4 regions of the Candidatus Symbiopectobacterium sp. NZEC127 genome follow, and region 3 is predicted to be linked to each of the others. Evidence: predicted binding sites of a transcription regulator. Region 3 holds the regulator's gene; each other region holds the start of a gene.
The links. Region 3 encodes CRP, which controls carbon source genes, mostly activating them, when cyclic AMP is high. Its sites were predicted from a motif close to ATGTGANNNNNNTCACAT; they were not measured.

Region 1: J5069_RS14890 (iron-containing alcohol dehydrogenase) is a predicted target of CRP. The motif match lies at 4,255-4,272, and genes of this name have one in related genera.
Region 2: J5069_RS19230 (enolase C-terminal domain-like protein) is a predicted target of CRP. The motif match lies at 982-999, and genes of this name have one in related genera.
Region 4: azuC (stress response protein AzuC) is a predicted target of CRP. The motif match lies at 3,478-3,495, and genes of this name have one in related genera.

The regions. Positions count from the first base shown of each region.
Region 1 is NZ_JAGFPG010000003.1:332,450-338,539, reverse strand. It holds gene J5069_RS14910 (EAL domain-containing protein) at 1-1,015, shown strand, start outside; gene J5069_RS14905 (DeoR/GlpR family DNA-binding transcription regulator) at 1,049-1,864, opposite strand; gene J5069_RS14900 (D-threonate 4-phosphate dehydrogenase) at 1,885-2,865, opposite strand; gene dtnK (D-threonate kinase) at 2,858-4,168, opposite strand; gene J5069_RS14890 (iron-containing alcohol dehydrogenase) at 4,399-5,535, shown strand; gene J5069_RS14885 (dihydrodipicolinate synthase family protein) at 5,585-6,090, shown strand, end outside.
Region 2 is NZ_JAGFPG010000006.1:85,030-91,119, forward strand. It holds gene J5069_RS19225 (SDR family oxidoreductase) at 28-795, opposite strand; gene J5069_RS19230 (enolase C-terminal domain-like protein) at 1,134-2,387, shown strand; gene J5069_RS19235 (NAD(P)/FAD-dependent oxidoreductase) at 2,535-3,725, opposite strand; gene pitA (inorganic phosphate transporter PitA) at 3,997-5,499, shown strand; gene uspB (universal stress protein UspB) at 5,593-5,928, opposite strand.
Region 3 is NZ_JAGFPG010000007.1:211,317-217,406, forward strand. It holds gene J5069_RS20965 (polysaccharide lyase) at 1-245, opposite strand, end outside; partial or broken gene J5069_RS24315 (lytic polysaccharide monooxygenase) at 1,424-2,314, shown strand; gene J5069_RS20970 (hypothetical protein) at 2,358-2,513, shown strand; gene J5069_RS24320 (carbohydrate-binding protein) at 2,510-2,611, shown strand; gene J5069_RS20975 (aminodeoxychorismate synthase component II) at 2,794-3,369, shown strand; gene argD (bifunctional acetylornithine/succinyldiaminopimelate transaminase) at 3,494-4,717, shown strand; gene crp (cAMP-activated global transcriptional regulator CRP) at 4,784-5,416, opposite strand; gene J5069_RS20990 (OsmC family protein) at 5,733-6,090, shown strand, end outside.
Region 4 is NZ_JAGFPG010000002.1:673,897-679,986, reverse strand. It holds gene J5069_RS13040 (NADPH-dependent FMN reductase) at 1-485, shown strand, start outside; gene J5069_RS13035 (PTS lactose/cellobiose transporter subunit IIA) at 565-858, opposite strand; gene J5069_RS13030 (LysR family transcriptional regulator) at 1,162-2,049, opposite strand; gene J5069_RS13025 (tartrate dehydrogenase) at 2,161-3,240, shown strand; gene azuC (stress response protein AzuC) at 3,303-3,380, opposite strand; gene J5069_RS13020 (multidrug efflux MFS transporter) at 3,729-4,922, shown strand; gene ydfZ (putative selenium delivery protein YdfZ) at 5,078-5,284, shown strand; gene J5069_RS13010 (GntR family transcriptional regulator) at 5,352-6,038, opposite strand.

The sequences.
Region 1 (6,090 bases), on a different contig from region 3:
CGGTTCCCTGACACTCCCCCATAAAGAAGACTTAAGCAGATTAAAAAATGGCTGGCTCACCTTGGGTACACGCCATTTTTTCACCTGCTCAAACAGCTTTGATATCTGTGTGCTGGCACAGTTTGAGGATGCGGGTGTGATATATCGCCCGTGGTATGTGATAGCGGGCATCATTCTGATGGGGGCGGCGTTGGGCGGCAGCTTCACACTATGCTACTCACTTTACCGTGAAAAGCGGCGCTCCCTGCCGTGCCAGCTGGAACGTGCGCTGAAGAACGATCAACTGCGCGCCCACTACCAGCCACTGGTCAGCCTTGCCACGCGCTCTCTGATTGGCGTTGAAGCCCTGGCACGCTGGCGCAACGGCGCAGGTGAGGAGATTTCGCCAGAGGTGTTTGTGCGCATCGCCGAAGAAAACGGCATGATCGATGAGTTAACCCGCGCCATCACCCGCTGTGCCATACGAGACATGCGGCCTTATCTGACGCAACCATCATCCTTTACGCTCAGCATCAACCTTGCGGTTAGTGACATAATCTCTCCCGACTACCACCATTTTTTACAGCAGGAGTGCGAGCGCAACGGAGTGAAGCGCGAGCGGGTGATTTTAGAACTGACAGAACGTTCTACCGCATCGCCGCACATACTGGAGGTTGCGCTGCAATCGTTGCAGCAGCAAGGGCATAAAATCGCGCTGGACGATTTCGGCACCGGCTATTCAAACCTGGATTACCTGAGCCGCTTCTCGTTTAATCTGGTGAAAATAGACAAAATATTCGTCGGTGCCATCGGCACAGACTCCGTCAACGCCGCCTTTACCGATGTGCTGTTCTCACTGGTGCAAAAGCTGGACGCCAGCATCGTGGTGGAAGGGGTGGAAACGCAGGAACAGGCCGCTTATGTGGCGCGACACTGCCCGCATGCGATTGTACAAGGGTGGTATTTTGGTCGGCCGGTGAGTATCGATCAGTTTGTCGAACCGGAACGTTACCGCTGCCCGCCCATCGAATCATAACGTGAGCCGCGTGATGCAACGCGGCAAAGGGCGTTACACCAGATGCAGTTGCACTGGCTGCGCGTGCAGCAGTTGCTGCGTTTCCGGTGCCAGCGCGCTGTCGGTGACGATGTCGGTCAGTGCCGTGAGCGGCGTAACGCAAAACAGCGAATAGGCGCCGTACTTGCTGCTGTCGGCCAGCAACACACGACGGCTGGCATTCATGCCCAGATCCTGTTTTACTCCGGCTTTCTCTTCGGTTGGCGTGGTGATGCCTTTTTCCATACTCCACGAGTTGCAACTGATAAAGGCAATATCCGGGTAAATGCTGCGCAACAGGCGGCGGCCATGCTCGCCAATGCAAGACTGGCTGCTGTCATCAATGCGGCCGCCGATAATGGTCACTTCAATCTGTTTGAATTCCGACAAGAACAGCGCAATCTGCAAATCTGCCGTGATCACACGCAGCGGCAGGTGCGTCAGGTTACGCGCCAGTTCGAGCATGGTGGTGCCCGCATCCAGCACCACGGCATCACCCGGTTGCACCAGGGACGCCGCGTAGCGGGCAATCGCCTGCTTCTCTGCCAGATTACGATGCAACTTCTCATTGGTGGTCGGCTGCGAGGGAATAAAACGGTTGAGCGTGACGCCGCCATGGCTGCGGCTGATCACGCCCTGTTCATCAAGCTTGATGAGATCGCGGCGGATCGTCGCCGGCGAGGCGTCGATCACGGCAACCAGTTCGTCTACCGTCACCAGATTATGGCTTTTCAGATAATCCATAATCTGGTCAAGACGGCTCTGCCCTTTTACTCTATCTCCGCTAACGCGGAAAGCATCACTCACTGTTTGCCCCACAACGATGTCCATGAGTTGAATCCCCTCCCCTGTCAGGCAAGCTGCATGGCGAGTTGAATCGAGATAGCCATGCTCTCAGACTTCGCTTTACCTGTCCAGGCGATATCAAATGCCGTACCGTGATCGGCCGAAGTACGAATAAACGGCAAGCCTGCGGTTAAATTCACCCCATCGTAAAAGCCCAGCAGCTTAAGCGGAATATGGCCCTGATCGTGATACATCGCCACCACCATGTCATATTGTCCTTCATAGGCTTGCAGATAGACAGTATCCGGCGCACAGGGACCGTAGACGTCCAACCCTTTCGCCTTCATCGCCTCAACGGAAGGGCCGACAATGGTAATTTCTTCATCGCCGAACAAGCCGTTCTCGCCCGCATGCGGGTTAACCCCAGCGACAGCGATACGCGGTTTGGTGTAACCCACGCGTTTCAGGAAGGTATCCGCCATGCCGATGACGGTTTCTACACGGTCGCGGTTTAGGGTATCCAGGAATTTGCGCAATGCAATGTGCGTTGTCACATGAATGACTTTTAGTTTGTCGGTATACAGCACCATGGCGTAATCCCGGCTGTTGGTCAGCTTGGCCAGCAGTTCGGTATGCCCAGGGTAAATGTGTCCCGCAGAGTGCATCGCTTCCTTGTTCAGCGGTGCAGTCGCAATCGCCTGAACCTCTCCGGCCAACGCCAGCGCCGTCGCTTTTTTAATGCAGCGGTAGGCCAGATCCCCTGCCTGCGCCTGCACCACGCCAGGGACGAGCGCTTGTGGATCGGCCAGCGGCTCATCAATGATATTAATAATGCCGGGGGCAAAACGCGCCTGAGCCGGTTCGTCGATCACATTCAGCTCAACCTGCGGCACAATGTTCAGCGCAAGGATACGACGCAGGGTTTGCACACAGCCCACCACCACGGCGGATGCGCCAGACAATTCCCCTTCTGCCAGGGATTTAATAATAATCTCAGGACCGATACCCGCCGGGTCACCCATGGTTATTGCAATAATTTTACTCACTCACTCTCTCCTCAATAAAGCGTAAAACGTGATGCAAGGTGGCTTCATCACCGAAGCCGCCTGCTTTAGTCATGACAGGGATATCGCCGACGATGCTGTCGATGAAGCGTCCCCAAGGTACACAGGACGCAAGCTGTCCTTTGATATGAAACCCGGTAGCACCGAGCGCAGCGGCCACGGCAATCGCCACGTCGCCACCGGAGAGATAGAGCCCTGCCGGACGGCATAACGCCACCGTGCAACGGGCCATTTCTCCCAGAAAATCACTGATACGTTCACCCAATTGCTGACGGCTGAGGCCGTGCTGCTGGCATAGCTGCGCAATCTCGTGGCGCTGTTGCTCGTCACGGCAGGTACGAATCAGGCAATGTCTGCCTGCCAGCAGTGCGTCGGCCGCGGCGCGCGCGGTGTCTTGCGCCAATGTGGCTCCCGCAGACGTAAGCAAAGGGCGGACATCCACATCAAGCAGCGTCACCTGCGACAGCGCGCTCACCGCCGCGATCTGTTTTTGCGTCATTTCGCTCATCGAGCCCACCACCGCCAGCAATGCGGGGCGCGGTGGCGGCGTGAAGCTTAGGGCCTGAGCCAGCGCATCGCTCAGGCCGGCGGCGCCAACCAACAGCGGTTTCACAGGCAGCGTCTGCGCAGCCGCCACGATCAGAGCCAATGCCTGCGGTGTCTCAGCGTCAATAATCACTCCCTTGATACCCGCATCGCGCAAGCGCAGCAGCTGCGCGGCGAGAGCAGAATGATTATTTTCACTCACACTTAAGGTCGCCGTGGTCAAGGCACTTTGTTCCGCGATACGTTCGGCAATATCGGCGCTGCGTACCGGCGTTTTTGGATCGCTGGCAAATTCGGTTTCGGTCAGCAATGTTCCGTTGACCCACACATTCCCGTCACGGGTGATGCGCCCAAGCGCCGGAACAGCAGGTGCAATCAGCGCCATGTCAGCGCCGCTGGCCGTCAACGCTGCCGCGATTTCCGCGCCGAGGTTGCCGCGCAGCGTGGAGTCAATCTTCTTGAATACCCATCCGTTTCCGCCCGCTTCACGCCAGCGGGTCACGGCGTGCACCACGCGCAGCGCGGCATCTTGCGCTGCCTGCGCCCGACTGTCGGTATTGATAACCGTCACCTCATGCAAAGCTCCCGTCGTCAATGCGTCCAACTCCAGAATCACATTGACCTGCGCCTGCTGAAGTGCCAGCCCAACCCCGGCATCGTTAGCCCCGGTGAAATCATCCGCGACGACCAACACCTGGTTAGCTGTAAGTTCCAGGCTGACATCTTGCCGCTGTGGCATACCCACCCCTTATTTATCGATAACGGCATAACGACGATGGTGTGTCGATTACCTGATAATGATTATATTGAATCATATTTGATTATATGTGAGCAACGTCAAATTATTTAAAACCAATCTAGCCTATAAATTACGCTACAAAATGACGTCATTACGTCAATACACGATCGCCAAGCACGTATTGATTGAGAAAAATCACTTTCACTGCGTGAACACTGTAAAGGAACGCCATGAACATCAATAGCACTATCATCAGCGGCAGCCAGGCCATTAACGATATCCGCTACCTGTTAACCTCACGCCAGCACGTGCTGTTCGTGACGGACCGCAACATCGTGCAGCAGCCCGGCGTACAGGCACTGCTCAATCAGGTTAAAGCGTGCGTTCCGGCCATCACCCTGATTGATAATGTGCCGCCGGAGCCGAGCCAGCACGATGTCGCTCATATTCTGGAAGCGCTGCCCAATGCGCGCACCGAACTGGTGATTGGCGTAGGCGGCGGCAGCGTGCTGGACGTGGCCAAGCTGCTGTCGCTGCTGTGCGTCGGTGATGACGCGGTCTCTCTCGACAGCTTGCTGGCCGGTGAAAAACCGACGCGCCGCACCGCCTCCTTATTGATCCCGACGACGGCGGGCACCGGCTCCGAAGCCACGCCGAACGCCATTCTGGCGATCCCTGAGAAAGCCACCAAGGTGGGCATCATCACACCGGTCATGCTGCCGGACTACGTGGCACTGGTGCCGGAACTGACCACCAGCATGCCGTCTCACATTGCGGCGTCCACCGGTATCGATGCGCTGTGCCACCTGATCGAATGCTTCACCGCGACCATCGCCAACCCGGTGGGTGATAACTACGCGCTGATCGGTTTGAAAAAGCTGTTTGCCAATATCGAGCTGTCCATCCGTGAACCCGGGAATCTGGAAGCACGACTGAACATGCTGTGGGCGTCCTATTACGGCGGTGCCGCCATTGCCCACGCGGGCACGCATCTGGTGCACGCCATGTCTTATCCGCTCGGCGGCAAGTACCACATTCCCCACGGCGTGGCGAATGCCATTTTACTGGCCCCTTGCATGCGCTTTGTGCGCCCGGCGGCGGAAGAAAAATTCGCGCAGGCCTACGACCTGCTGCCCGACGCCAACCTGTCGCTCTCCGTCACGGAGAAATCGCACGCGCTGGTCACCTATTTCACCGATCTGGTTCAGCGCCTGTCGCTGCCCAGCTCACTGCAACAATTAGGTATCGAAAAAACGCATTTGCCCGATCTGGTCGAAGGGGCTTTGCAGGTTCAGCGTCTTATGAAAAACGTGCCCGCCACGGTGAAGGCGGACGACGTGCGCGATATTTATCTGACGCTGTTCTGATTCACAGACTTGGTGTTCTTTTTTGATTACGCAGTAACGAGGAAAAACAATGAGCAAACGTATTACTGGCGTGTTGACCGCAATCGTCACGCCCTTTGACGGTCAGGGTGAATTCAATCCAACAGCATTGCGCGCGCAGATTCAGCGCCAGATGCAGTATGGCAACGGTATCTTCTGCAACGGTACCAACGGCGAATTCTTCGTATTACACACCGATGAAAAAGTCGCGGTCACCGAAACCTGCGTGGATGAAGTTGCAGGCAAGGTGCCGGTGGTAGGCCATATCGGTGAAATCTCTACGCGTGAAACCATCAAGCTCGGCAAGCGTATCGCCGCACTGGGTGTCGATGCGGTTTCCGTTATCACCCCCTATTTCATTCCGCTGAAACAAGAAGAACTGATCGCCCACTACCGCGCGGTGGCGGATGCGTTAACGGTTCCGGTGTTCCTCTACAACATTCCTGCACGTACCGGCAATACGCTTACGCCGGAAACCGTGCGCATTCTCGCCGATCATCCCAACATCATCGGCATCAAGGACAGCGCAGGCAGCTA
Region 2 (6,090 bases), on a different contig from region 3:
TCTGTATTTTTGGAAATAAAGCAACAATTACAGAACGGATAGCCAACCACCATCGACATAAATGATTTGACCATTAATGTAGTCAGAGGCTTTTGACGATAAGAATACCGCCGTGCCAATCAGTTCTTCCGGGCGGCCCCAGCGCTGGGAGGGATTACTGCTTTTCACCCAGTTATCGAATTTTTCATCTTCAATCAATGCGGTGTTCATATCGGTCAGAATATATCCTGGTCCAATCGCGTTGGACTGGATATTAAATTGCGCCCATTCAGCAGCCATTGAACAGGTAAGCATTTTTATTCCACCTTTCGCTGCGGTGTAAGGTGCAACGGTCGGTCTTGCTGCCTGGCTGGTCAATGAACCGATATTGATAATTTTTCCCCCGGTGTTGCGCGCAATCATTCGCTTGGCAGCGGCTCGTGAGACCAAGAAGGCGCTCGTCAGGTTGGTGTCGATAACCTTTTGCCAGTTCTCAAGTTCCAGTTCCACCATCGGTTTGCGATATTGAATACCTGCGTTGTTGATCAAAATATCAACATGAATATTCTGTTCATCCAGTTGGTTGAACGCGTTTTCAATCGCGTCTTCTTTAGTAACATCAAAGGCTACGCCATAGGCGGTGTAGCCTTTGGCTCTCAGTTTATCAACGGACTCAGTCAGGAGCGTGTCACGTATATCATTGAGGATAACGTGTGCGCCTTCGGCGGCCAGCCCCTCTGCATAGGCGTACCCCAAACCCCGTGCAGAACCGGTGACCAGTGCTGTTTTCCCCGTTAAATCAAATAAAGCAGTCATGTAATTTTCCTCACGCTTGATATTTGTATGACGACTGTCTTATTTAAGAGTGGATTTTCACTTTTGTAAAATCAACAATACAAAAATGATTTTGCAATACGGATCACAAATAACGCTTATCTCTCTTTATCTGAAGTTGTATAACTCATTGTATTTAATGAATAACTATATCTTCGATTTGACGTTTTTTGACCTTTGTCACAAAATGAACGTTCAAGGAACTGTGGGATTGTAAAGCGTGATATAACACGTGAAGTTGTAGGACGACCTACAAATATTTCGCCGTGTTGTCCTCCTCGGTATGACATGGCGTTGATTTGCTGAATTGAGGAGTTAAAGTGAGTAACCTTAAGATTACCAATGTAAAAACCATTCTTACGGCACCCGGTGGCATTGATTTGGCCGTCGTCAAGGTCGAGACCAATGAGCCGGGGCTCTATGGTCTTGGGTGCGCGACGTTCACACAGCGAATTTTTGCCGTGAAAAATGCGATTGATGAATACATGGCACCGTTTCTGATCGGTAAAGATCCCACCCGTATTGAAGATATCTGGCAATCCGGTGCAGTCAGCGGTTACTGGCGTAACGGCCCCATCATGAACAACGCGCTGTCCGGCGTGGACATGGCGCTATGGGATATCAAAGGCAAACTTGCCGGAATGCCGGTTTATGACTTGCTGGGTGGAAAATGTCGCGATGGTATCCCACTGTATTGCCACACTGACGGGGGCGATGAAGTGGCGGTGGAAGATAATATCCGCGCCCGTATGGAAGAAGGTTATCAATATGTTCGCTGCCAGATGGGGATGTATGGTGGTGCTGGAACAGACGATTTGAAGTTAATTGCCACACAACTGGCACGCGCAAAAAATATTCAACCGAAGCGTTCACCAAGAAGCAAAACCCCCGGTATTTATTTTGATCCTGATGCCTATGCGAAGAGCGTTCCGCGTTTGTTCGACCATCTGCGCAACAAACTGGGTTTTGGCATTGAATTTATTCATGATGTGCATGAACGCGTCACGCCGGTAACGGCCATCAATCTGGCAAAAACGCTCGAACAGTATCAGCTGTTTTATCTTGAAGATCCGGTTGCACCAGAAAATATCGACTGGCTGAAAATGTTGCGTCAGCAGTCATCTACACCGATCTCGATGGGCGAGCTATTCGTTAACGTGAACGAATGGAAGCCATTAATTGATAACAAGTTAATCGATTACATTCGATGCCATGTCAGCACGATTGGCGGCATCACGCCAGCGAAGAAGCTGGCGGTCTACAGTGAGCTGAACGGCGTGCGTACCGCCTGGCATGGACCGGGTGACATCTCGCCAGTCGGGGTTTGTGCCAATATGCACCTTGATCTGAGCTCACCGAATTTCGGTATTCAAGAATATACGCCAATGAATGATGCGTTGCGTGAGGTCTTCTCTGGGTGTCCAGAGATCGATCAGGGTTACGCCTACCTGAACGACAAGCCTGGTTTGGGCATCGATATTGATGAAGATAAAGCCGCTAAATATCCCTGTGAGGGGGGCATCCCATCCTGGACGATGGCGCGTACGCCAGACGGCACAGCCTCTCGTCCATGAGGTGACACACTCGGTGCGATACCGTTAATGCGCATCTCCGGCATCAACGGGGTTAACAATACGTCCGGCCTTAGGCCGGGCTTTTGGGAAATGGGATAGGGCGATTCATTGTGTTTGCAAAACTTGTGTCCACTTTACTATCCCAAATCAGCGTGTTAACGCCTGCGCGCACGCCCAGGCGGAACTCCATGCCCACTGGAAGTTATAGCCTCCCAGCCAGCCGGTAACGTCCACCACTTCGCCGATAAAATAGAGGCCCGGTACTTTACTGGCTTCAAGGGTTTTTGACGATAACTCACGCGTATCCACTCCGCCCATCGTGACTTCTGCGGTGCGATAGCCTTCCGTACCGTTGGGCTGCACCTGCCAGGCGTGCAGATTTTCCGTGAGCGCGGCTGTCTGGGGGGATTGTAGTTGCTTAAGTGACACCTCGGGCACCAATCCCAACGTTTGCAGACACTCGACCAGGCGTTTCGGCAGCCACAGCGCCAGCGTATTTTTCAGGCTCTGATTGGGGTGCGCCGCACGTTGCTCGGCAAGCAGCGCGTTAAGATCGTGCTGTGGCAACAGATTGATCGTCACCCTTTCGCCCGGTAGCCAATAGCTCGAGAGTTGCAGGATGGCCGGGCCTGAAAGGCCGCGATGGGTAAACAGCAGGCTCTCTTTAAAGCTGACACCGTTTTTCGCCGTCACCACCACGGGCACGGAAACGCCAGACAGGGTCTGTATCTGCTCCAACAGCGGTTTATGCAGCGTAAACGGTACCAGCGCTGCGCGTGTGGGCAGTACCTTAAGGCCAAACTGCTGTGCGACCTGATAACCGAAGGGGGATGCGCCTAGCCCCGGCATGGAAAGTCCGCCGCTGGCAATCACCACCTGTGGAACGATCACTGTGCCATTGGCAAAGGTGAGGGTGAACGCTGAGCCCGTCCGTTCAATACTCTGGAGTTCACTGCGTAGACGAAACTGTACGTTGCCGAGTTCACATTCGCGCATCAGCATATCCACAATCTGCTGCGCGCTGTCATCACAGAACAGCTGCCCAAGGGTCTTCTCGTGGTAAGCAATACTGTGTCGATTGACCAGATCGATAAAATCCCACTGGGTGTAACGCGCCAGTGCGGATTTGCAAAAATGCGGATTTTCAGACAAATAAGCAGCTGGCTCGGCGTACATATTGGTGAAGTTGCAGCGGCCGCCGCCCGACATCAATATCTTGCGACCCGGTTTTTTGCCGTTATCCACCAGCAGAACGCGCAGTCCGCGTTGTCCGGCCTGCGCGGCACAAAACAGACCGGCAGCACCTGCACCCACAATGACAACATCAAACGATTCCACAGTGCGCTCTCCTAGCAAGGGCAACCTAAAAAGTAAGCATTTTCCCGATAATAACCGGGCGGCTGATTGTAGTGTCAGGTGCGAATGGATGCCAGCGTAACAAAATGTATATTTATACAAGAATATGTATTTTTTTGATTTTATTAAGATAAATCTGACCAATAGCCGAATTGGTCATCTTTTCGTCAAAAAAAAGTCATATTTTCCTTTTCCCGTTTAGGCTTGTCGCAGATAATGCGCCGCGTTCATGACCACAAATGGCCTAACGCTTATGCTACATTTATTTACCGGGGTTGATTTTCATACCGGTCTGATGCTGATTTTGGCACTGGTATTTGTTCTGTTCTATGAAGCCATTAACGGCTTTCACGATACGGCGAATGCTGTTGCCACCGTTATATATACGCGCGCAATGCGGGCGGAATATGCGGTTGTCATGGCCGGACTGTTTAACTTTTTCGGCGTGATGCTAGGCGGGTTGAGCGTGGCGTATGCCATCGTGCATTTGCTGCCTACTGATTTGCTGCTTAACGTCAGTTCTGCGCACGGCCTGGCCATGGTGTTTTCCATGCTGCTGGCGGCGATTATCTGGAACCTGGGCACCTGGTACTTTGGTTTACCGGCCTCCAGCTCTCACACCTTGATTGGTTCTATCATCGGGATTGGTTTAACCAACGCCCTGCTCACCGACACGTCCGTCGTGGATGCGCTCAACGTTCCCAAAATGATCAGCATCTTCCTGTCACTGATTCTGTCTCCGATTGTGGGGATGGTGGTCGCAGGCTTGGTGTTGTTTGTGCTGTTGCGCTTTTGGAATAGCAACAAGAAACGTAAACGTGTTCACCTCACGCCTGCCGATCGTGAAAAGCTGGATGGCAAACGTAAGCCGCCGTTCTGGACGCGTACAGCGCTGATTATCTCCGCTATCGGCGTTAGCTTCTCCCACGGCGCTAACGACGGTCAGAAAGGTATCGGCCTGATCATGCTGGTGCTGATTGGCGTTGCGCCTGCCGGCTTTGTCGTCAACATGAGCGCTTCCGGCTATGAGATCAGTCGCACGCGTGATGCGGTCGTCAACTTGCAGGAGTTCTATCAACAGCACGGCGATGCGCTCACACACGTCATCGACCTCTCTACGCCGGTACCGGCGACAGAAACGGTGTTGCCTGCTAATGGCGTGAAAGAGTTCCACTGCGACAGTTCTCGCGTCATGATCGCCATTGAGCGTTCACTGGGTCTGCTGAATAACCTGAAGAGTTATGACCAGTTGAATGCTGAGGATCGCGGTCGCGTGCGCCGTTTGCTGATGTGCATTGCGGATACCATGGACAAGGTAGCGAAGCTGCCGGAAACCACGTCGGAAGACCGACGCTATCTGAACAATCTGCGTCAAGATATGCTGAAAACCGTTGAGTACGCGCCGTTATGGATTATCGTTGCTGTCGCATTGGCGCTCTCTCTGGGCACCATGGTGGGCTGGCGTCGCGTCGCGGTGACTATCGGTGAGAAGATCGGTAAACGTGGCATGACCTACGCGCAAGGGGTGTCTGCGCAGGTAACAGCGGCGTTGTCGATTGGTGTGGCGAGCTATACCGGTATGCCGGTGTCCACCACCCACGTTCTCTCCTCGGCGGTCGCGGGCACCATGATCGTTGATGGCGGCGGCGTACAGGGCAAAACGGTTAAGAACATCCTGCTGGCCTGGGTGTTTACGCTGCCGGTTTCTCTGGTGATGTCAGGCGTGCTCTATTGGTTGGCGCTGAAACTGATTTAATCCGTCAGGGTTGAAACCGCACGTAATAAAAAGGCGATTCGAGAGAATCGCCTTTTATCTTTGTTGGTTACACATTGTTAAATACCCAATCGATCAATACCACATCAACATGGACACCAGACTCACCAGAATGAGTCCGCACAGTGCGGAGGTCAGCATAAACTGGCCTCGTACTCGCTCACAGCGGCGCATAAACTCCTCATCGTGGTGTTCCAGATAGCGTTGTGCGTAAATGTAGCGAACCAGACGAATCTGCTTACTGGGTTGTCCGTGGGAAGTGAAAAACCCCCCGCCATCCACATACTGGTACAACAGCGGGTCGCAATCGCGCAGGATCATCAGCAGTACGCGCAAAGAGGAATAATAGCGCGCCATGTTGATGACACAGACGATGCATAAGGCCCAGAAAAGCGCAAATGTACTGATCATGCTCCCCTCCCGGATAATGTTATTCGTCAGAACGAGGATGTGGTGAACATCCTACGGCGTTTCTGCGAATCGTTTTGCCACACGTTCATTACGCGATTTTATAGAGGCTCAGCAACCGAATGGCACGTTGATATCCCCCTCATTGTTATTGTAGAAGAGGAA
Region 3 (6,090 bases):
TCTTCGTTGCCGTCATAGGTAATGACCAGCGGATACGCGCCGGTTTTCACTTTTTTGCCGCTGCTGTCCACGCGGGCAGCTTCGATGATATCAATAATATCCTGCATGGAATGGGCGGTTTTTTTGACGGCACCAGAGATATCGCCACCGTCGGTAGTCGCATAGCCGCCGGTATTCGCGGCAAATGCGCCTTGTACGGTTAATGTCAGCAGCCCTGCGGTCAGTGAAAGTAAAACGTGTTTCATTCCTGTCATCTCCTGAGGGAGTTATGGTTTTGCGCCGGCATCCGGTTTGCTATGCCGATGGTAGGGTATATTTTTGTTTCAATAAAAATGAAAAGCGCTTTTACTGTGTTGCGGTGTCATTTAAGCAAAAAATGAGGGAAAAACAAATAAAAGGTAATTATTGAGGGTGGAATGATTGATTCTTATTTTAATTGTTTTTACAACGTGTTTCTATTTCCATGAAACATAAAAAGTTATTATGATTCATGGTGTTGTTTTTTTCTTATGACGTGTTGGTTTTCTGCCAAAATGGCAATGTTTTTTTTAATTCGACGATTGGTGTGATGCTCGACTGGTTTTTATCAGTATCTCTGCGATTTTAATTCTAAAAATTTAATGTGTGTCACACTTTAATGTACGTTAATGGATGTTATGAATAGAGGGTTAGAACATTAATAATTAGCGCGATCATTAACTATATTGTTAAGTGATCTTTGGTTAAAAAATCCATTTTTAAATTTAATTATTAACCAACTGTTTTCTTTGGGGATAAAAATCGCATGTTATTTTTTTAAATAAATTATTTCTCTTTAAGATTTTGCTGACAGGGAATTAGTTACTTTTTCCATCCATATAAAACAATTGCTTATGGGTGATTTCATGGTTTGGATTATTGTATTCATTCTCAGGCTTACAATGCCAAAAAGAAAAGTGATTTTTTTAAAGAAAATGAGCTAATATCATTATTGTGCTTTTCTTCTAATTTTTATTAAAGATACTAATCGTTAGGCAGTCAATCATTATCAACGCCTAGCGTTTGTGTAATGGGTACTTGTCTGAACACTTGTCCCGCTTTGCGTTTTTAACCCCACCAGAGTGAATTTATTAACCTTTTTTATACTTTCTGTGTAACCATTTTTCTGTAGGAAAAAGGAGGTCTTATTGATTGTGTTATCTATTTTCCATGAAGGTTAATTCTTAACTGAATGATTTGATCTCGAATTATATTTGAGAGGCGCGCTTTTGTTCTTTTCGCCCTGCTCTCAGTATGCTTTCGAGTTTTCTATTTTATTTATTTGGTTTGAATTTAACTGAGTAATGATACGAATAAAACACATGCATCGCTATGGTCAACTATAGCGTTGAGCGAATTTTATTTGTCAATATATCGTTATTTTATAAATAATGAGAGGTGAATAATGGCTAAACATGATGACGAGCATTATCATGATCAACCCGACGAACATGGTGATAAACATATCGTGCCTCCGGTTGATCACTGTGGTGAGTTTCCTTTACCACCTGTCGAACACTGTGGTGACCATCCATCACTGCCACCTTACTATCCCTGTGTGGAGGATCCACCGCCACCACCTTACAATCCTTGCGGCCAGTACCCGCCACCCTACAACCCCTGTATCCCCGATAACCCCTGTAGTGAGTATCCACAACCTGAAACTTACGGTGAACCAGAGGAATGTGGTTGCCATCATGATCCCGATGGTATTGCGCCGTTTCATGGATATGTCGTAACGCCTCGTTCCCGAGCCCATTATGCGCGCTCCAGGGGATGGATTAGTAACCACCAAGCAACGGAAATGGAAGGGCAAAAAAATTTCCCGGCGTTTAATAATGGTACTCACAGCAGTAATCTCCTTTGGTTTCCTGGGGAGGCTGGGCCTTTTCCTGACGAAACACGGGTCGCTCCCCCAATACCATTAACTCTCCCGGATGGCGTTATTCTGAGCGGTGGTCGTACCGATGCCCGTGATATTGTGAACCTTTCTGATAGCGAATTACTCACCGCGCGTGGCACTGTGTGGCCAAAATTCCCTGTACGGCCAGGCCAACTGATTCCGATCAATTGGAACCACACGGTGCTTCACAGAACACGCGGTTATCGCTATTTCATTACGCGCCCTACCTGGAATAGAAATCATCGGCCAACGCGTGCAGATTTTGAACCGGCACCGTTTCAAAGTAATTTCCACACAAACCGATATTTTTGGAATGAATCGCTACAATCAATGGGGCCAATGGGTAATCAATCTATTATGATCCCATCAGCGCCCAGAACGGGCCATCATATTATTTTAGCGGTATGGCTGGTCGCGGACTCTGGGGCCGGTTTTTATGGCGCACTGGATGTTGATTTTGGCGGTGGAGGCGGTGGCGGCGGTGGAGGAGGAGGTGGTGGTCCTATTGATCCGCCGCCGCCGCCACCGCCACCGCCGGGAGGTTATCCCCAATGGCAGTTGGGTACTCGGTATGAAGTGGGAGACCGAGTGACGTTTCAAGGGCTGAACTATCAATGTATACAAGGGCACCGAGCAGACTCACCCGCGTGGAATCCCGCGCAGGCTCGCACTCTGTGGAGGCTGATATAGCGACACGTTTCTAATCAGCACACATCAATACCGGGCAATCTGTTGCCCGGTATTTTACTCATGGTGCGGAAACACCTGTCACTTTGTTCGGTGATGATTCAGGTGAGTCAGTTATCCATTGCCTAACCTCACATAATCACAGTAGCCTACCGCCTATCTCTCTATCTTAAGACGCGTCCCGCATGCTCCTACTCATCGACAACTACGACTCCTTCACCTACAACCTCTACCAGTACTTTTGTGAGCTGGGTGCCGAGGTGCTGGTTAAACGCAACGACGTCCTGACGCTAGCGGATATCGAAACGCTGGCACCGACACATCTGGTGATCTCCCCTGGTCCCTGTACGCCGGATGACGCAGGCATTTCTCTGGCGGCGATTCGCCATTTTGCTGGCAAGTTGCCCATTCTTGGTGTGTGTCTCGGCCATCAGGCGCTGGGGCAGGCATTTGGTGCGCGCGTGGTGCGGGCACGTCAGGTGATGCATGGCAAAACGTCCTTGATACAGCACACCGGGAACGGCGTTTTTAGCGGGCTGGCAATGCCATTAACCGTGACGCGCTACCACTCTCTGGTGATCGACCCCGCCTCTCTGTCCGCCGAGTTTGACGTCACGGCCTGGACGGAGCGTGAAGGTGAGCGTGATGAAATCATGGGAATACGCCATCGCACCTTGCCGTTAGAAGGGGTGCAGTTTCATCCTGAAAGCATTCTGAGCGAGCAAGGGCATCAACTGTTGCAGAACTTCCTTAATACCTGAGGTTATCAGCATGTGCTGTGATAAAACGGACTGTCATAACGCGCTATTTTATAATCCTGTGTATTGATTTTTTATGCATATTTGGTGATTATATTTTCACTTTAAGCGGTGTGGACGAAAGCAAATGACAACAGATTCAAAGGCGGTAACGCGGGCGACGCATGACAGGGTGATTCTACCCGTATACGCACCGGCGCAATTTGTGCCTGTTAAAGGCAAGGGTAGCCGCGTATGGGATCAGCAGGGGCGCGAGTATATCGACTTTGCCGGTGGGATTGCGGTAACGGCATTGGGTCATTGCCACCCGGCGCTGGTGGCGGCGTTAAAGCAGCAGGGCGAAACGCTGTGGCATACCAGCAATATCTTCACTAACGAACCCGCGCTGCGTCTGGCCAGCAAACTGATTGACGCCACCTTTGCCGAGCGCGTGTTCTTTGTTAACTCTGGTGCGGAAGCCAACGAAGCGGCCTTCAAGCTGGCTCGTCACTATGCGATTAAACGCCACAGCCCGTATAAAACCAAAATCATTGCGTTCTACAATGCGTTTCATGGCCGTACTTTGTTTACCGTTTCTGTCGGTGGGCAGGCGAAATACGCCGATGGTTTCGGGCCCAAACCGGCCGATATCGTGCACGTGCCGTTCAACGATCTGGCCGCAGTGAAAGCGGTGATGGATGACCACACCTGCGCCGTGGTGCTGGAGCCGATTCAGGGCGAAGGTGGCATTACACCGGCCACGCCGGAATTCCTTAAAGGCGTGCGTGAGCTGTGCGATCAGCACCATGCACTGCTGGTGTTTGATGAAGTGCAAAGCGGCATGGGGCGTTCCGGCAAGCTGTTTACCTATATGCACTATGGCGTGACGCCGGATATTCTCACCACGGCGAAAGCGCTGGGCGGCGGTTTCCCCATCAGCGCCATGCTGACCACCGAAGAGGTCGCCTCTGTGATGACCGTCGGTGTGCACGGCACCACCTACGGCGGTAATCCGCTGGCCTGTGCGGTGGCTGAAGCAGCATTGGACACCATCAATACCCCGCAGGTTCTTTCCGGTGTACAAGCGCGCCACGAGCGTTTCGTCTCGATTCTTCAGGCGATTAATGAAGAGCACGGTATTTTTGAGCAGATTCGCGGTATGGGCCTGCTGATTGGTGCAGAACTGAAGCCGAGATGGCACGGTCAGGCGGGCAAGTTCCTTGCCGCAGCGGCGGAGCAGGGCGTGATGGTGCTAGTGGCTGGGCCTAACGTGATTCGCTTTGTGCCGTCGCTGGTGATTGATCTGGAAGATATCGATCAGGGTATGGCGCGGTTTGCGCGGGCGGTTGAAACGGTGGTTAACGCGGAATAGTGCTGGCTCGTCAAAAGCACGCTGCGCAGCGCGCAACGTGCTTTTGTCTAAACGGTGCTGCTGATATCAGCGTGTGCCGTACACCACGATAGTTTTGCCGTGCGCCGAGATCAGACTCTGATCTTCCAGCATTTTCAAAATACGGCCTACCGTTTCGCGGGAACAGCCAACAATCTGACCAATTTCCTGACGCGTGATCTTGATTTGCATCCCATCCGGGTGCGTCATGGCATCGGGCTGCTTCGCCAGGTTCAACAGCGTCTGCGCGATACGGCCCGTGACATCCAGGAAGGCCAGGTTGCCCACCTTCTGGGAGGTCACCTGGAGGCGACGTGCCATCTGTGAGGAGAGACGCATCAGAATATCCGGGTTGACCTGGATCAGCTGACGGAATTTTTTATAGGAGATTTCAGCGACTTCGCAGGCTGTTTTTGCCCGCACCCATGCGCTGCGTTCCTGACCCTCTTCGAACAGGCCCAGTTCCCCAATAAAATCCCCCTGGTTGAGGTAGGAGAGGATCATTTCCTTGCCTTCTTCATCCTTGATCAGCACAGCCACTGAGCCTTTCACGATGTAGTAAAGCGTTTCTGCCTTTTCACCTTGGTGAATCAGCGTGCTCTTCGATGGATACTTGTGAATATGACAATGAGAAAGGAACCATTCAAGAGTCGGGTCTGTCTGCGGTTTGCCGAGAACCATTCGCTGTTATCCTCTGTTGTAATTCACTGCGCAAATTACAGGGGTCAGAGTTCCCTGTACGGCGTATTAACGTGCTAGTAGTAAAAATTCCGTGTTGGCGGACTGACGTCAGGGAATATACTGGCTTCTGTATGGCGACGTCACGACCCGTTCTGACCGTCAGTATCAAACTGAAGGAACGGATTCTATTCCTGTTTGTAACACAGCTTGACGAGCCTGTCTTGTGTTGTCTCGCTTCAGCATGATTAAGCTCTAGTTATCGGCGGTTTTTATATATAACAGTGAGTAATTTTCAAATAAATTTGAGGAGTTGTGGATGCAAGCGCGCGTAAAATGGGTCGAAGATCTGACCTTTCTCGGTGAGTCGTCATCAGGGCATCAGATTCTGATGGATGGTAATGCTGGCGATAAAGCCCCCAGTCCGATGGAGATGGTGTTGATGGCGGCAGGAGGCTGTAGCGCCATTGATGTGGTGTCCATTTTGCAAAAGGGTCGCAACGCGGTCACTGGGTGTGAAGTCAAATTATCCTCCACGCGTCGTGAAGAAGCGCCGCGTCTGTTTACCCATATCAACCTGCACTTTGTGGTTACGGGCGTGGGACTGACGGATAAGGTGGTTGAACGGGCGGTATCGCTGTCGGCGGAGAAGTATTGTTCAGTGGCGCTAATGTTAG
Region 4 (6,090 bases), on a different contig from region 3:
GGCTGTTGCGCGCGGCGCAAGCCGCTCTGCCGGCCAATACCACCCTTGAGATCGCCGACCTGCTGGATGTGCCGTTTTACAATGCCGATCTGACCGAGATCCCCGCTGCCGTGCAGCGCATCGCGCGTCAGGCGCAACAGGCTGACGGATTTGTCTTTGCCTGTACCGAATACAACTACTCGGTGGCACCGGCATTGAAGAACATCCTCGACTGGCTTTCACGACTGCCGGACAGCCAGCCGCTGAGCGGCAAACCGGTGGCGCTGATGGGTGCCGGTGGCGGTATGGGGACCTCACGTGCGCAGTATCACTTGCGCCAGAGCGCCGTGTTCCTGAATCTGCAACCGCTCAACAAGCCGGAAGTGTTCGCTAACGCTTTCGCAGGCGGTTTTGACGATCAGGGCAACTTGCAGGATGAAAAAATCGCGGCACTGATCGGCGAACAGATGAACACGTTGGTCGCGGCAATCAAGTCCACCCGCTAATCAACGCATCACGGCCTGTACCGACCTGATTGAAGACGGTACGGGCCTATTCCCACCCTTCGACACGTTTTGTCCTTTGCTAACGTTGGTATAAATACAGCATTTCGTTCGCCAATTCCCGTACCAACAATGACGTCATCAAGTGGTCTTGCGCGTGCGCCATGATAGATGTCATCGGCACATCAGTTTCTCGTGCAACCAACTGGGTCTGAACCTGATGCGCCACTCTTGCAAACCGATCGGCGCGGGTCATTAGCGCAGTGGCTTGTTCAACCTGACCGTGACGCGCCGCCTGCAACGCCTCCAGACACAGGCTGCGTGACTCATCCGCATTGACAAGGATTTCCATTGCCGCTTCTTCTGCTTTAACCATCGTAATACCACCCCTATTAGGCATTGAATCAAAACCGTGCTGTTTCACCCTCCTGGTCGCACTTACAGCACGCATCCATCGCGCTGCCGTACTGCCAGATCCTGTGCACAAGACTGCGTGGTTTTTTACCCTTTCCTTTTAACAATATTGTACCTGTGCACAGGCATCGATAAATGTCCCAAATGGCACAAGACAGGTCATCGCCGTATTCACAGCGACCTCTGGCAAGCCTAAGGGATTAAAATTGATACCATAGCGATCGGAGATTTGAGCGTCTTTAATAAAACGCGACTACGTTTCAATCTAGACAGCCATTTCGGCCTGAAGGTAGCGGACAAAGGTGGTGATTCTGGCAGGAACGTGACGCCGCTGCTGATAGACAGCGTGAATGCCCGCATCCTGAGTTGTGAAGTCTGGCAACAATGCCACCAACGCGCCCTGTTCCAGATAAGGTTCAACATCCCAGGCGGAACGCAACAGCAGGCCTCGCCCATCCAGCGCATAACGCATCACCACTTCGCCGTCGTTACTCGACAGATTGCCTTCGGCCTTATGGCTGAACTCCTGACCGTCGCGGTAAAAGCGCCACATCGCATAATCACTTTCGTACTGGCGCAGCACCAGACAGTTATGTCCGGCCAGTTCGGCCACCGTTTGCGGCACGCCAGCACGGGCCAGGTAGGCGGGTGCAGCGCACAGAATTCGATGGTTAGTGCGCAGCCTATGGGCAATCAGGCGTGAATCGGGCGGGGTGCCCACGCGAATATCGATATCGATACCGGCATCGAGCATATTGATGGGCTGGCTCGACAGCTGTAGCTGTATCTCCAATTCAGGATGCAGTAAGGAGAAAGCAGACACCAACGGGGCAATATGACGGCGACCAAAGCCAAACGAGGCGTTTACCGTCAGCTTGCCGCGTAACGTCATTTGGCTGCGGCTGACCGCGTTCTCCAGTTCGGCGATCTCATTCAGGATGGGAAGCGCACCTTCACTGTAGAGTTGTCCTTCCAGCGTCAACTCTAACCGTCGGGTAGTACGTTGAATCAGTTGCACGCCGAGTCGATGTTCCAACGCGCTTAAGCGTTTACTGATGGCAGGAAGAGACAGCCCCATCTCTCTGGCGACCGCCGTCAGGCTACCCAGCGCGACAATGCGACTGAAAAACAGCAGATCGTTCACTTCCCGCATCGATTATTACCTTTAATTCAATAATAGCTTTCCCGTTAGGCTTATTGTTCATCATTTCGACAAGAAATACACTCATTGGGTCTGATAATCGATAAAAACAGGAATGCCATTATGTCTGTACCACGCTACAAGATTGCCGTCATCCCAGGGGATGGCATTGGAAAAGAGGTGATGCCGGAAGGGGTTCGCGTTGTTACGCGCGCTGCCGCGCAGTTTGGCATTGAATTACAGTGGGAATGGTTTGATTTTGCCAGCGCCGACTACTATCTCAAGCACGGTAAAATGCTGCCGGACAATTGGTTCGCGCTGTTGAAAGGCTTCGATGCTATCTATTTTGGTGCCGTTGGCTGGCCGGAAGTGGTGCCCGATCATGTGTCGCTCTGGGGATCGCTGCTCAAATTCCGCCGCGATTTCGATCAGTACGTCAACTTGCGTCCGTGCCGCTTGATGCCCGGCGTCAAAGCCCCGCTCGCCAACCGCAACCCCGGCGACATTGATTTCTACGTGGTGCGGGAAAATACCGAAGGGGAATACTCCAGCGTCGGCGGCATGATGTTTGAAGGCACTGAGCGCGAAATCGTGATGCAGGAAACCGTGATGACGCGCGTCGGCGTCGATCGCATCCTGAAATTTGCCTATGAACTGGCGCAGAAGCGACCGCGCAAACACCTGACGTCTGCCACCAAATCCAACGGCATTGCCATCACCATGCCGTATTGGGACACGCGCGTTGCCGCGATGGGGCAGAATTACCCGGAGGTGAAAGTCGACAAGTTCCATATCGATATTCTCACCGCCAATTTTGTGCTGCATCCAGACTGGTTTGATGTGGTCGTCGCCAGCAACCTGTTTGGCGATATCCTGTCCGATCTTGGCCCCGCCTGCACCGGCACTATCGGTATCGCGCCTTCCGCCAACATCAACCCCGAGCGCACGTTCCCCAGCCTGTTTGAACCGGTGCACGGTTCCGCTCCGGACATCGCCGGTAAAGGCCTCGCCAACCCGATTGGTCAAATCTGGTGCGGTGCCATGATGTTGGAGCATTTGGGGCACGCAGAGGCAGGTGCGGCGATTTTACAGGCCATCGAAACCGTGCTGGCACAAGGTCCGACACAGGCACCATTAACCCGAGATTTGGGCGGCAGCGGCAATACAGAAACCTTAGGCCGCGCGATTGCTGATGCGCTTTGAAGCTGGAACGTTAGACATAAAAAAAGCCGTTTTCACGGCTTTTTTTTAATTTGCGATGGCTATCAGTACATAGCGCCCGGCGGAACATCTTTGTGGGCAAGAACATAAGCAGCCAGGATTCTTTTCAGTAATTTACGCACGATTTTTGGCCTTTTTAACGTAACCGATAATGAAGTTGCAGGTGATGTTGTCTTCTGTTAACAGAGTGTACGCTCGTCATAATCACGACGCAAGTTTTTGTGACACACATCACAAAAAATTTTTGTATGCGTGCCGTCGCGTGCAGAAACTGGCGATATTCACACGTGCAGGTAGCTCATCTCGGCGCTCGTTATGTTATCTTATTAAAATATGAAGAACTTTTAATCACATCACGTGATAGTTTCCCGGCAGTTGCCGTGAAGGCAAGTTCGTTCAGCGGCCAATATCGCGCCGATATCGCTGTTTTACCCGTAACGCTGCCGCGCTGCGACGGCATGCAGGACGCCATGGAAACCTGGAAACTCAACTTATACGCCGCCTGGGTGGGATGCTTTTTTACTGGCCTTGCCATGAGCCAGATTCTGCCGTTCCTGCCGCTCTATATTGAACAACTCGGCGTCACCGACCACGCTGCTCTGAGTTTGTGGTCAGGGTTGATTTTCAGCTCTTCGTTTCTGGTCTCGGCCATCGTCGCGCCGCTGTGGGGCAGTCTGGCAGATCGCAAAGGGCGCAAGCTGATGCTGCTGCGCGCCGCGTTGGGTATGGCGATTGTCATGGCGCTACAAGGCCTGGCCAGCGATGTCTGGCATCTGTTTATCCTGCGCACCTTAATGGGGCTAACCTCCGGCTATATTCCCAATGCCATGGCGTTGATCGCCTCGCAAGTGCCGCGTGAAAAAAGCGGCTGGGCGCTGGGTACGCTTTCAACCGGCCAAGTGGCTGGCGTAATTATCGGCCCGCTGCTCGGCGGCTTCCTCGCCGACCACGTCGGGCTGCGCGTGGTGTTCTTTATCACCGCAACCTTGCTGTTCATGTGCTTTTTGATCACCTTGTTCACCATCAAAGAAGGGGTTACCAAGGTCACTAAAGCCAATCGCCTCAGTGGCAAAGCGGTGTTCTCTTCCCTGCCCTACCCGGCGTTGATCGTCAGCCTGTTTGTCACCACCATGATGATTCAGCTCGCTAACGGCTCTATCAGTCCGATACTGACGCTGTTTATTCGCGAACTGACGCCGGACACCAATAATCTGGCCTTTCTCAGCGGCGTGATCGCTGCGGTTCCCGGCGTTTCAGCCCTGCTGTCAGCGCCTCGGTTGGGCCGTCTGGGCGACAAAATCGGCGCGCACCGCGTGCTGATCGCCGCACTGGTAGCCTGCGTACTGCTGTTTTGTTTGATGTCCACCATCAATGATGCGTTACAACTGGGAATACTGCGTTTCCTGTTGGGTTTTGCCGATGGCGCACTGATGCCTGCGACGCAGGCGCTGCTGTTGAAATACAGCAGCCAGCAGGTGACCGGACGAATTTTTGGTTACAACCAATCCTTTATGTATCTGGGCAATGTGGCAGGTCCGCTGCTCGGCTCCGGCGTGTCCGCCATGATGGGGTTTCGCTGGGTGTTCATCATGACTGCACTGCTGGTGTTGGTTAATACGCTGCATATCGCCTGGCGCTTCCGACAAATCCCCGCTAAGCCGTGATCGCTCCTCCGTTATCCCATAGCGTTATTTACCTCAGGGAATAACGCCAGGATTTATATACGGATTATTCATAAAACGTCCCTTTACCTTGGCGACAGCCACCGTTCGGCAGTAGGATCGATAGCGGTTTTTTGTGGTCAACGAAGGAGGTTTTTATGTACACAGCGTATGACAGATACAGAAACCCGCTGGAAACGGGCTGTCGTGTAATGCAAAACGGTTCTCGTCTGGTGGGTACCATTGCCGCCATTCATGCAGATAAGCTGAAACGAGAAGACGTTCGCAACGCCAAATGCGTGGAACTCAATGGGGTCAGTGACTACTTCTCCCCTGATGAACTGATGCGTTTGGGCCGTGCCTAACACGGCTTTCGTCTCCCTTCGGGCGTGTTAGCACGCCCGATGCACGTTTTCTCTCACCACCGACCCGTTATGGGTGATCGAACCAGTCGCGGTTTTGCTCTGCTATCGGCGTAATGGAATAGATCATCTCTTGCAGATGTTCGCGGATTGCCGCTTCTGCCGCATCCGGATCGTGCGCTTTCAGGCTGTTAAAAATCAGGTAGTGCTGCTTGATCAAATTCAGCGGTGGAGAAACCTGACTCAGGCTGAGAAAACGAACCCGGTCCATGGTCGCCTTAATTGACTCGATGGTTTCCCACGCCAACGGGCAGCGTGCCACCTGCGTCAGCAGTTGGTGAAAATCGTCATCCAGGCTGAGAAACTCACGAATCTGCTCATTCTGTGCCGCCAATTCCTGCCGGTGCAGATTGTGCTCCAGCACCAGTAATTGCTCATCGGTCACGAACTCTGCGGCCCGGCGCGCAATAGCGCACTCCAGCGCCTGGCGGATAAAACGTGCGTCAGCCACCCGTTGTTCCGAAATTTTCATGACGAAAGTGCCGCGCTGCGGCAGTACCTGCACCAGCCCCGCTTCTGCCAGTTTGATAAACGCCTCACGCACCGGCTGGCGCGAAACGGAAAAACGGGTTGATATCTCTTTTTCTGACAGTAACTTACCCGGCGGAATCGCGCACTCCACGATATCCTTACGCAGGATACGATAGATTTGCTGATTGACCGGCTCATTACTGTTGATCTGAAAGGAAGTTTCCATACATCGCTTTTGACTATTCGAAAGTATTACCCTTCATAATACATGCTAATTC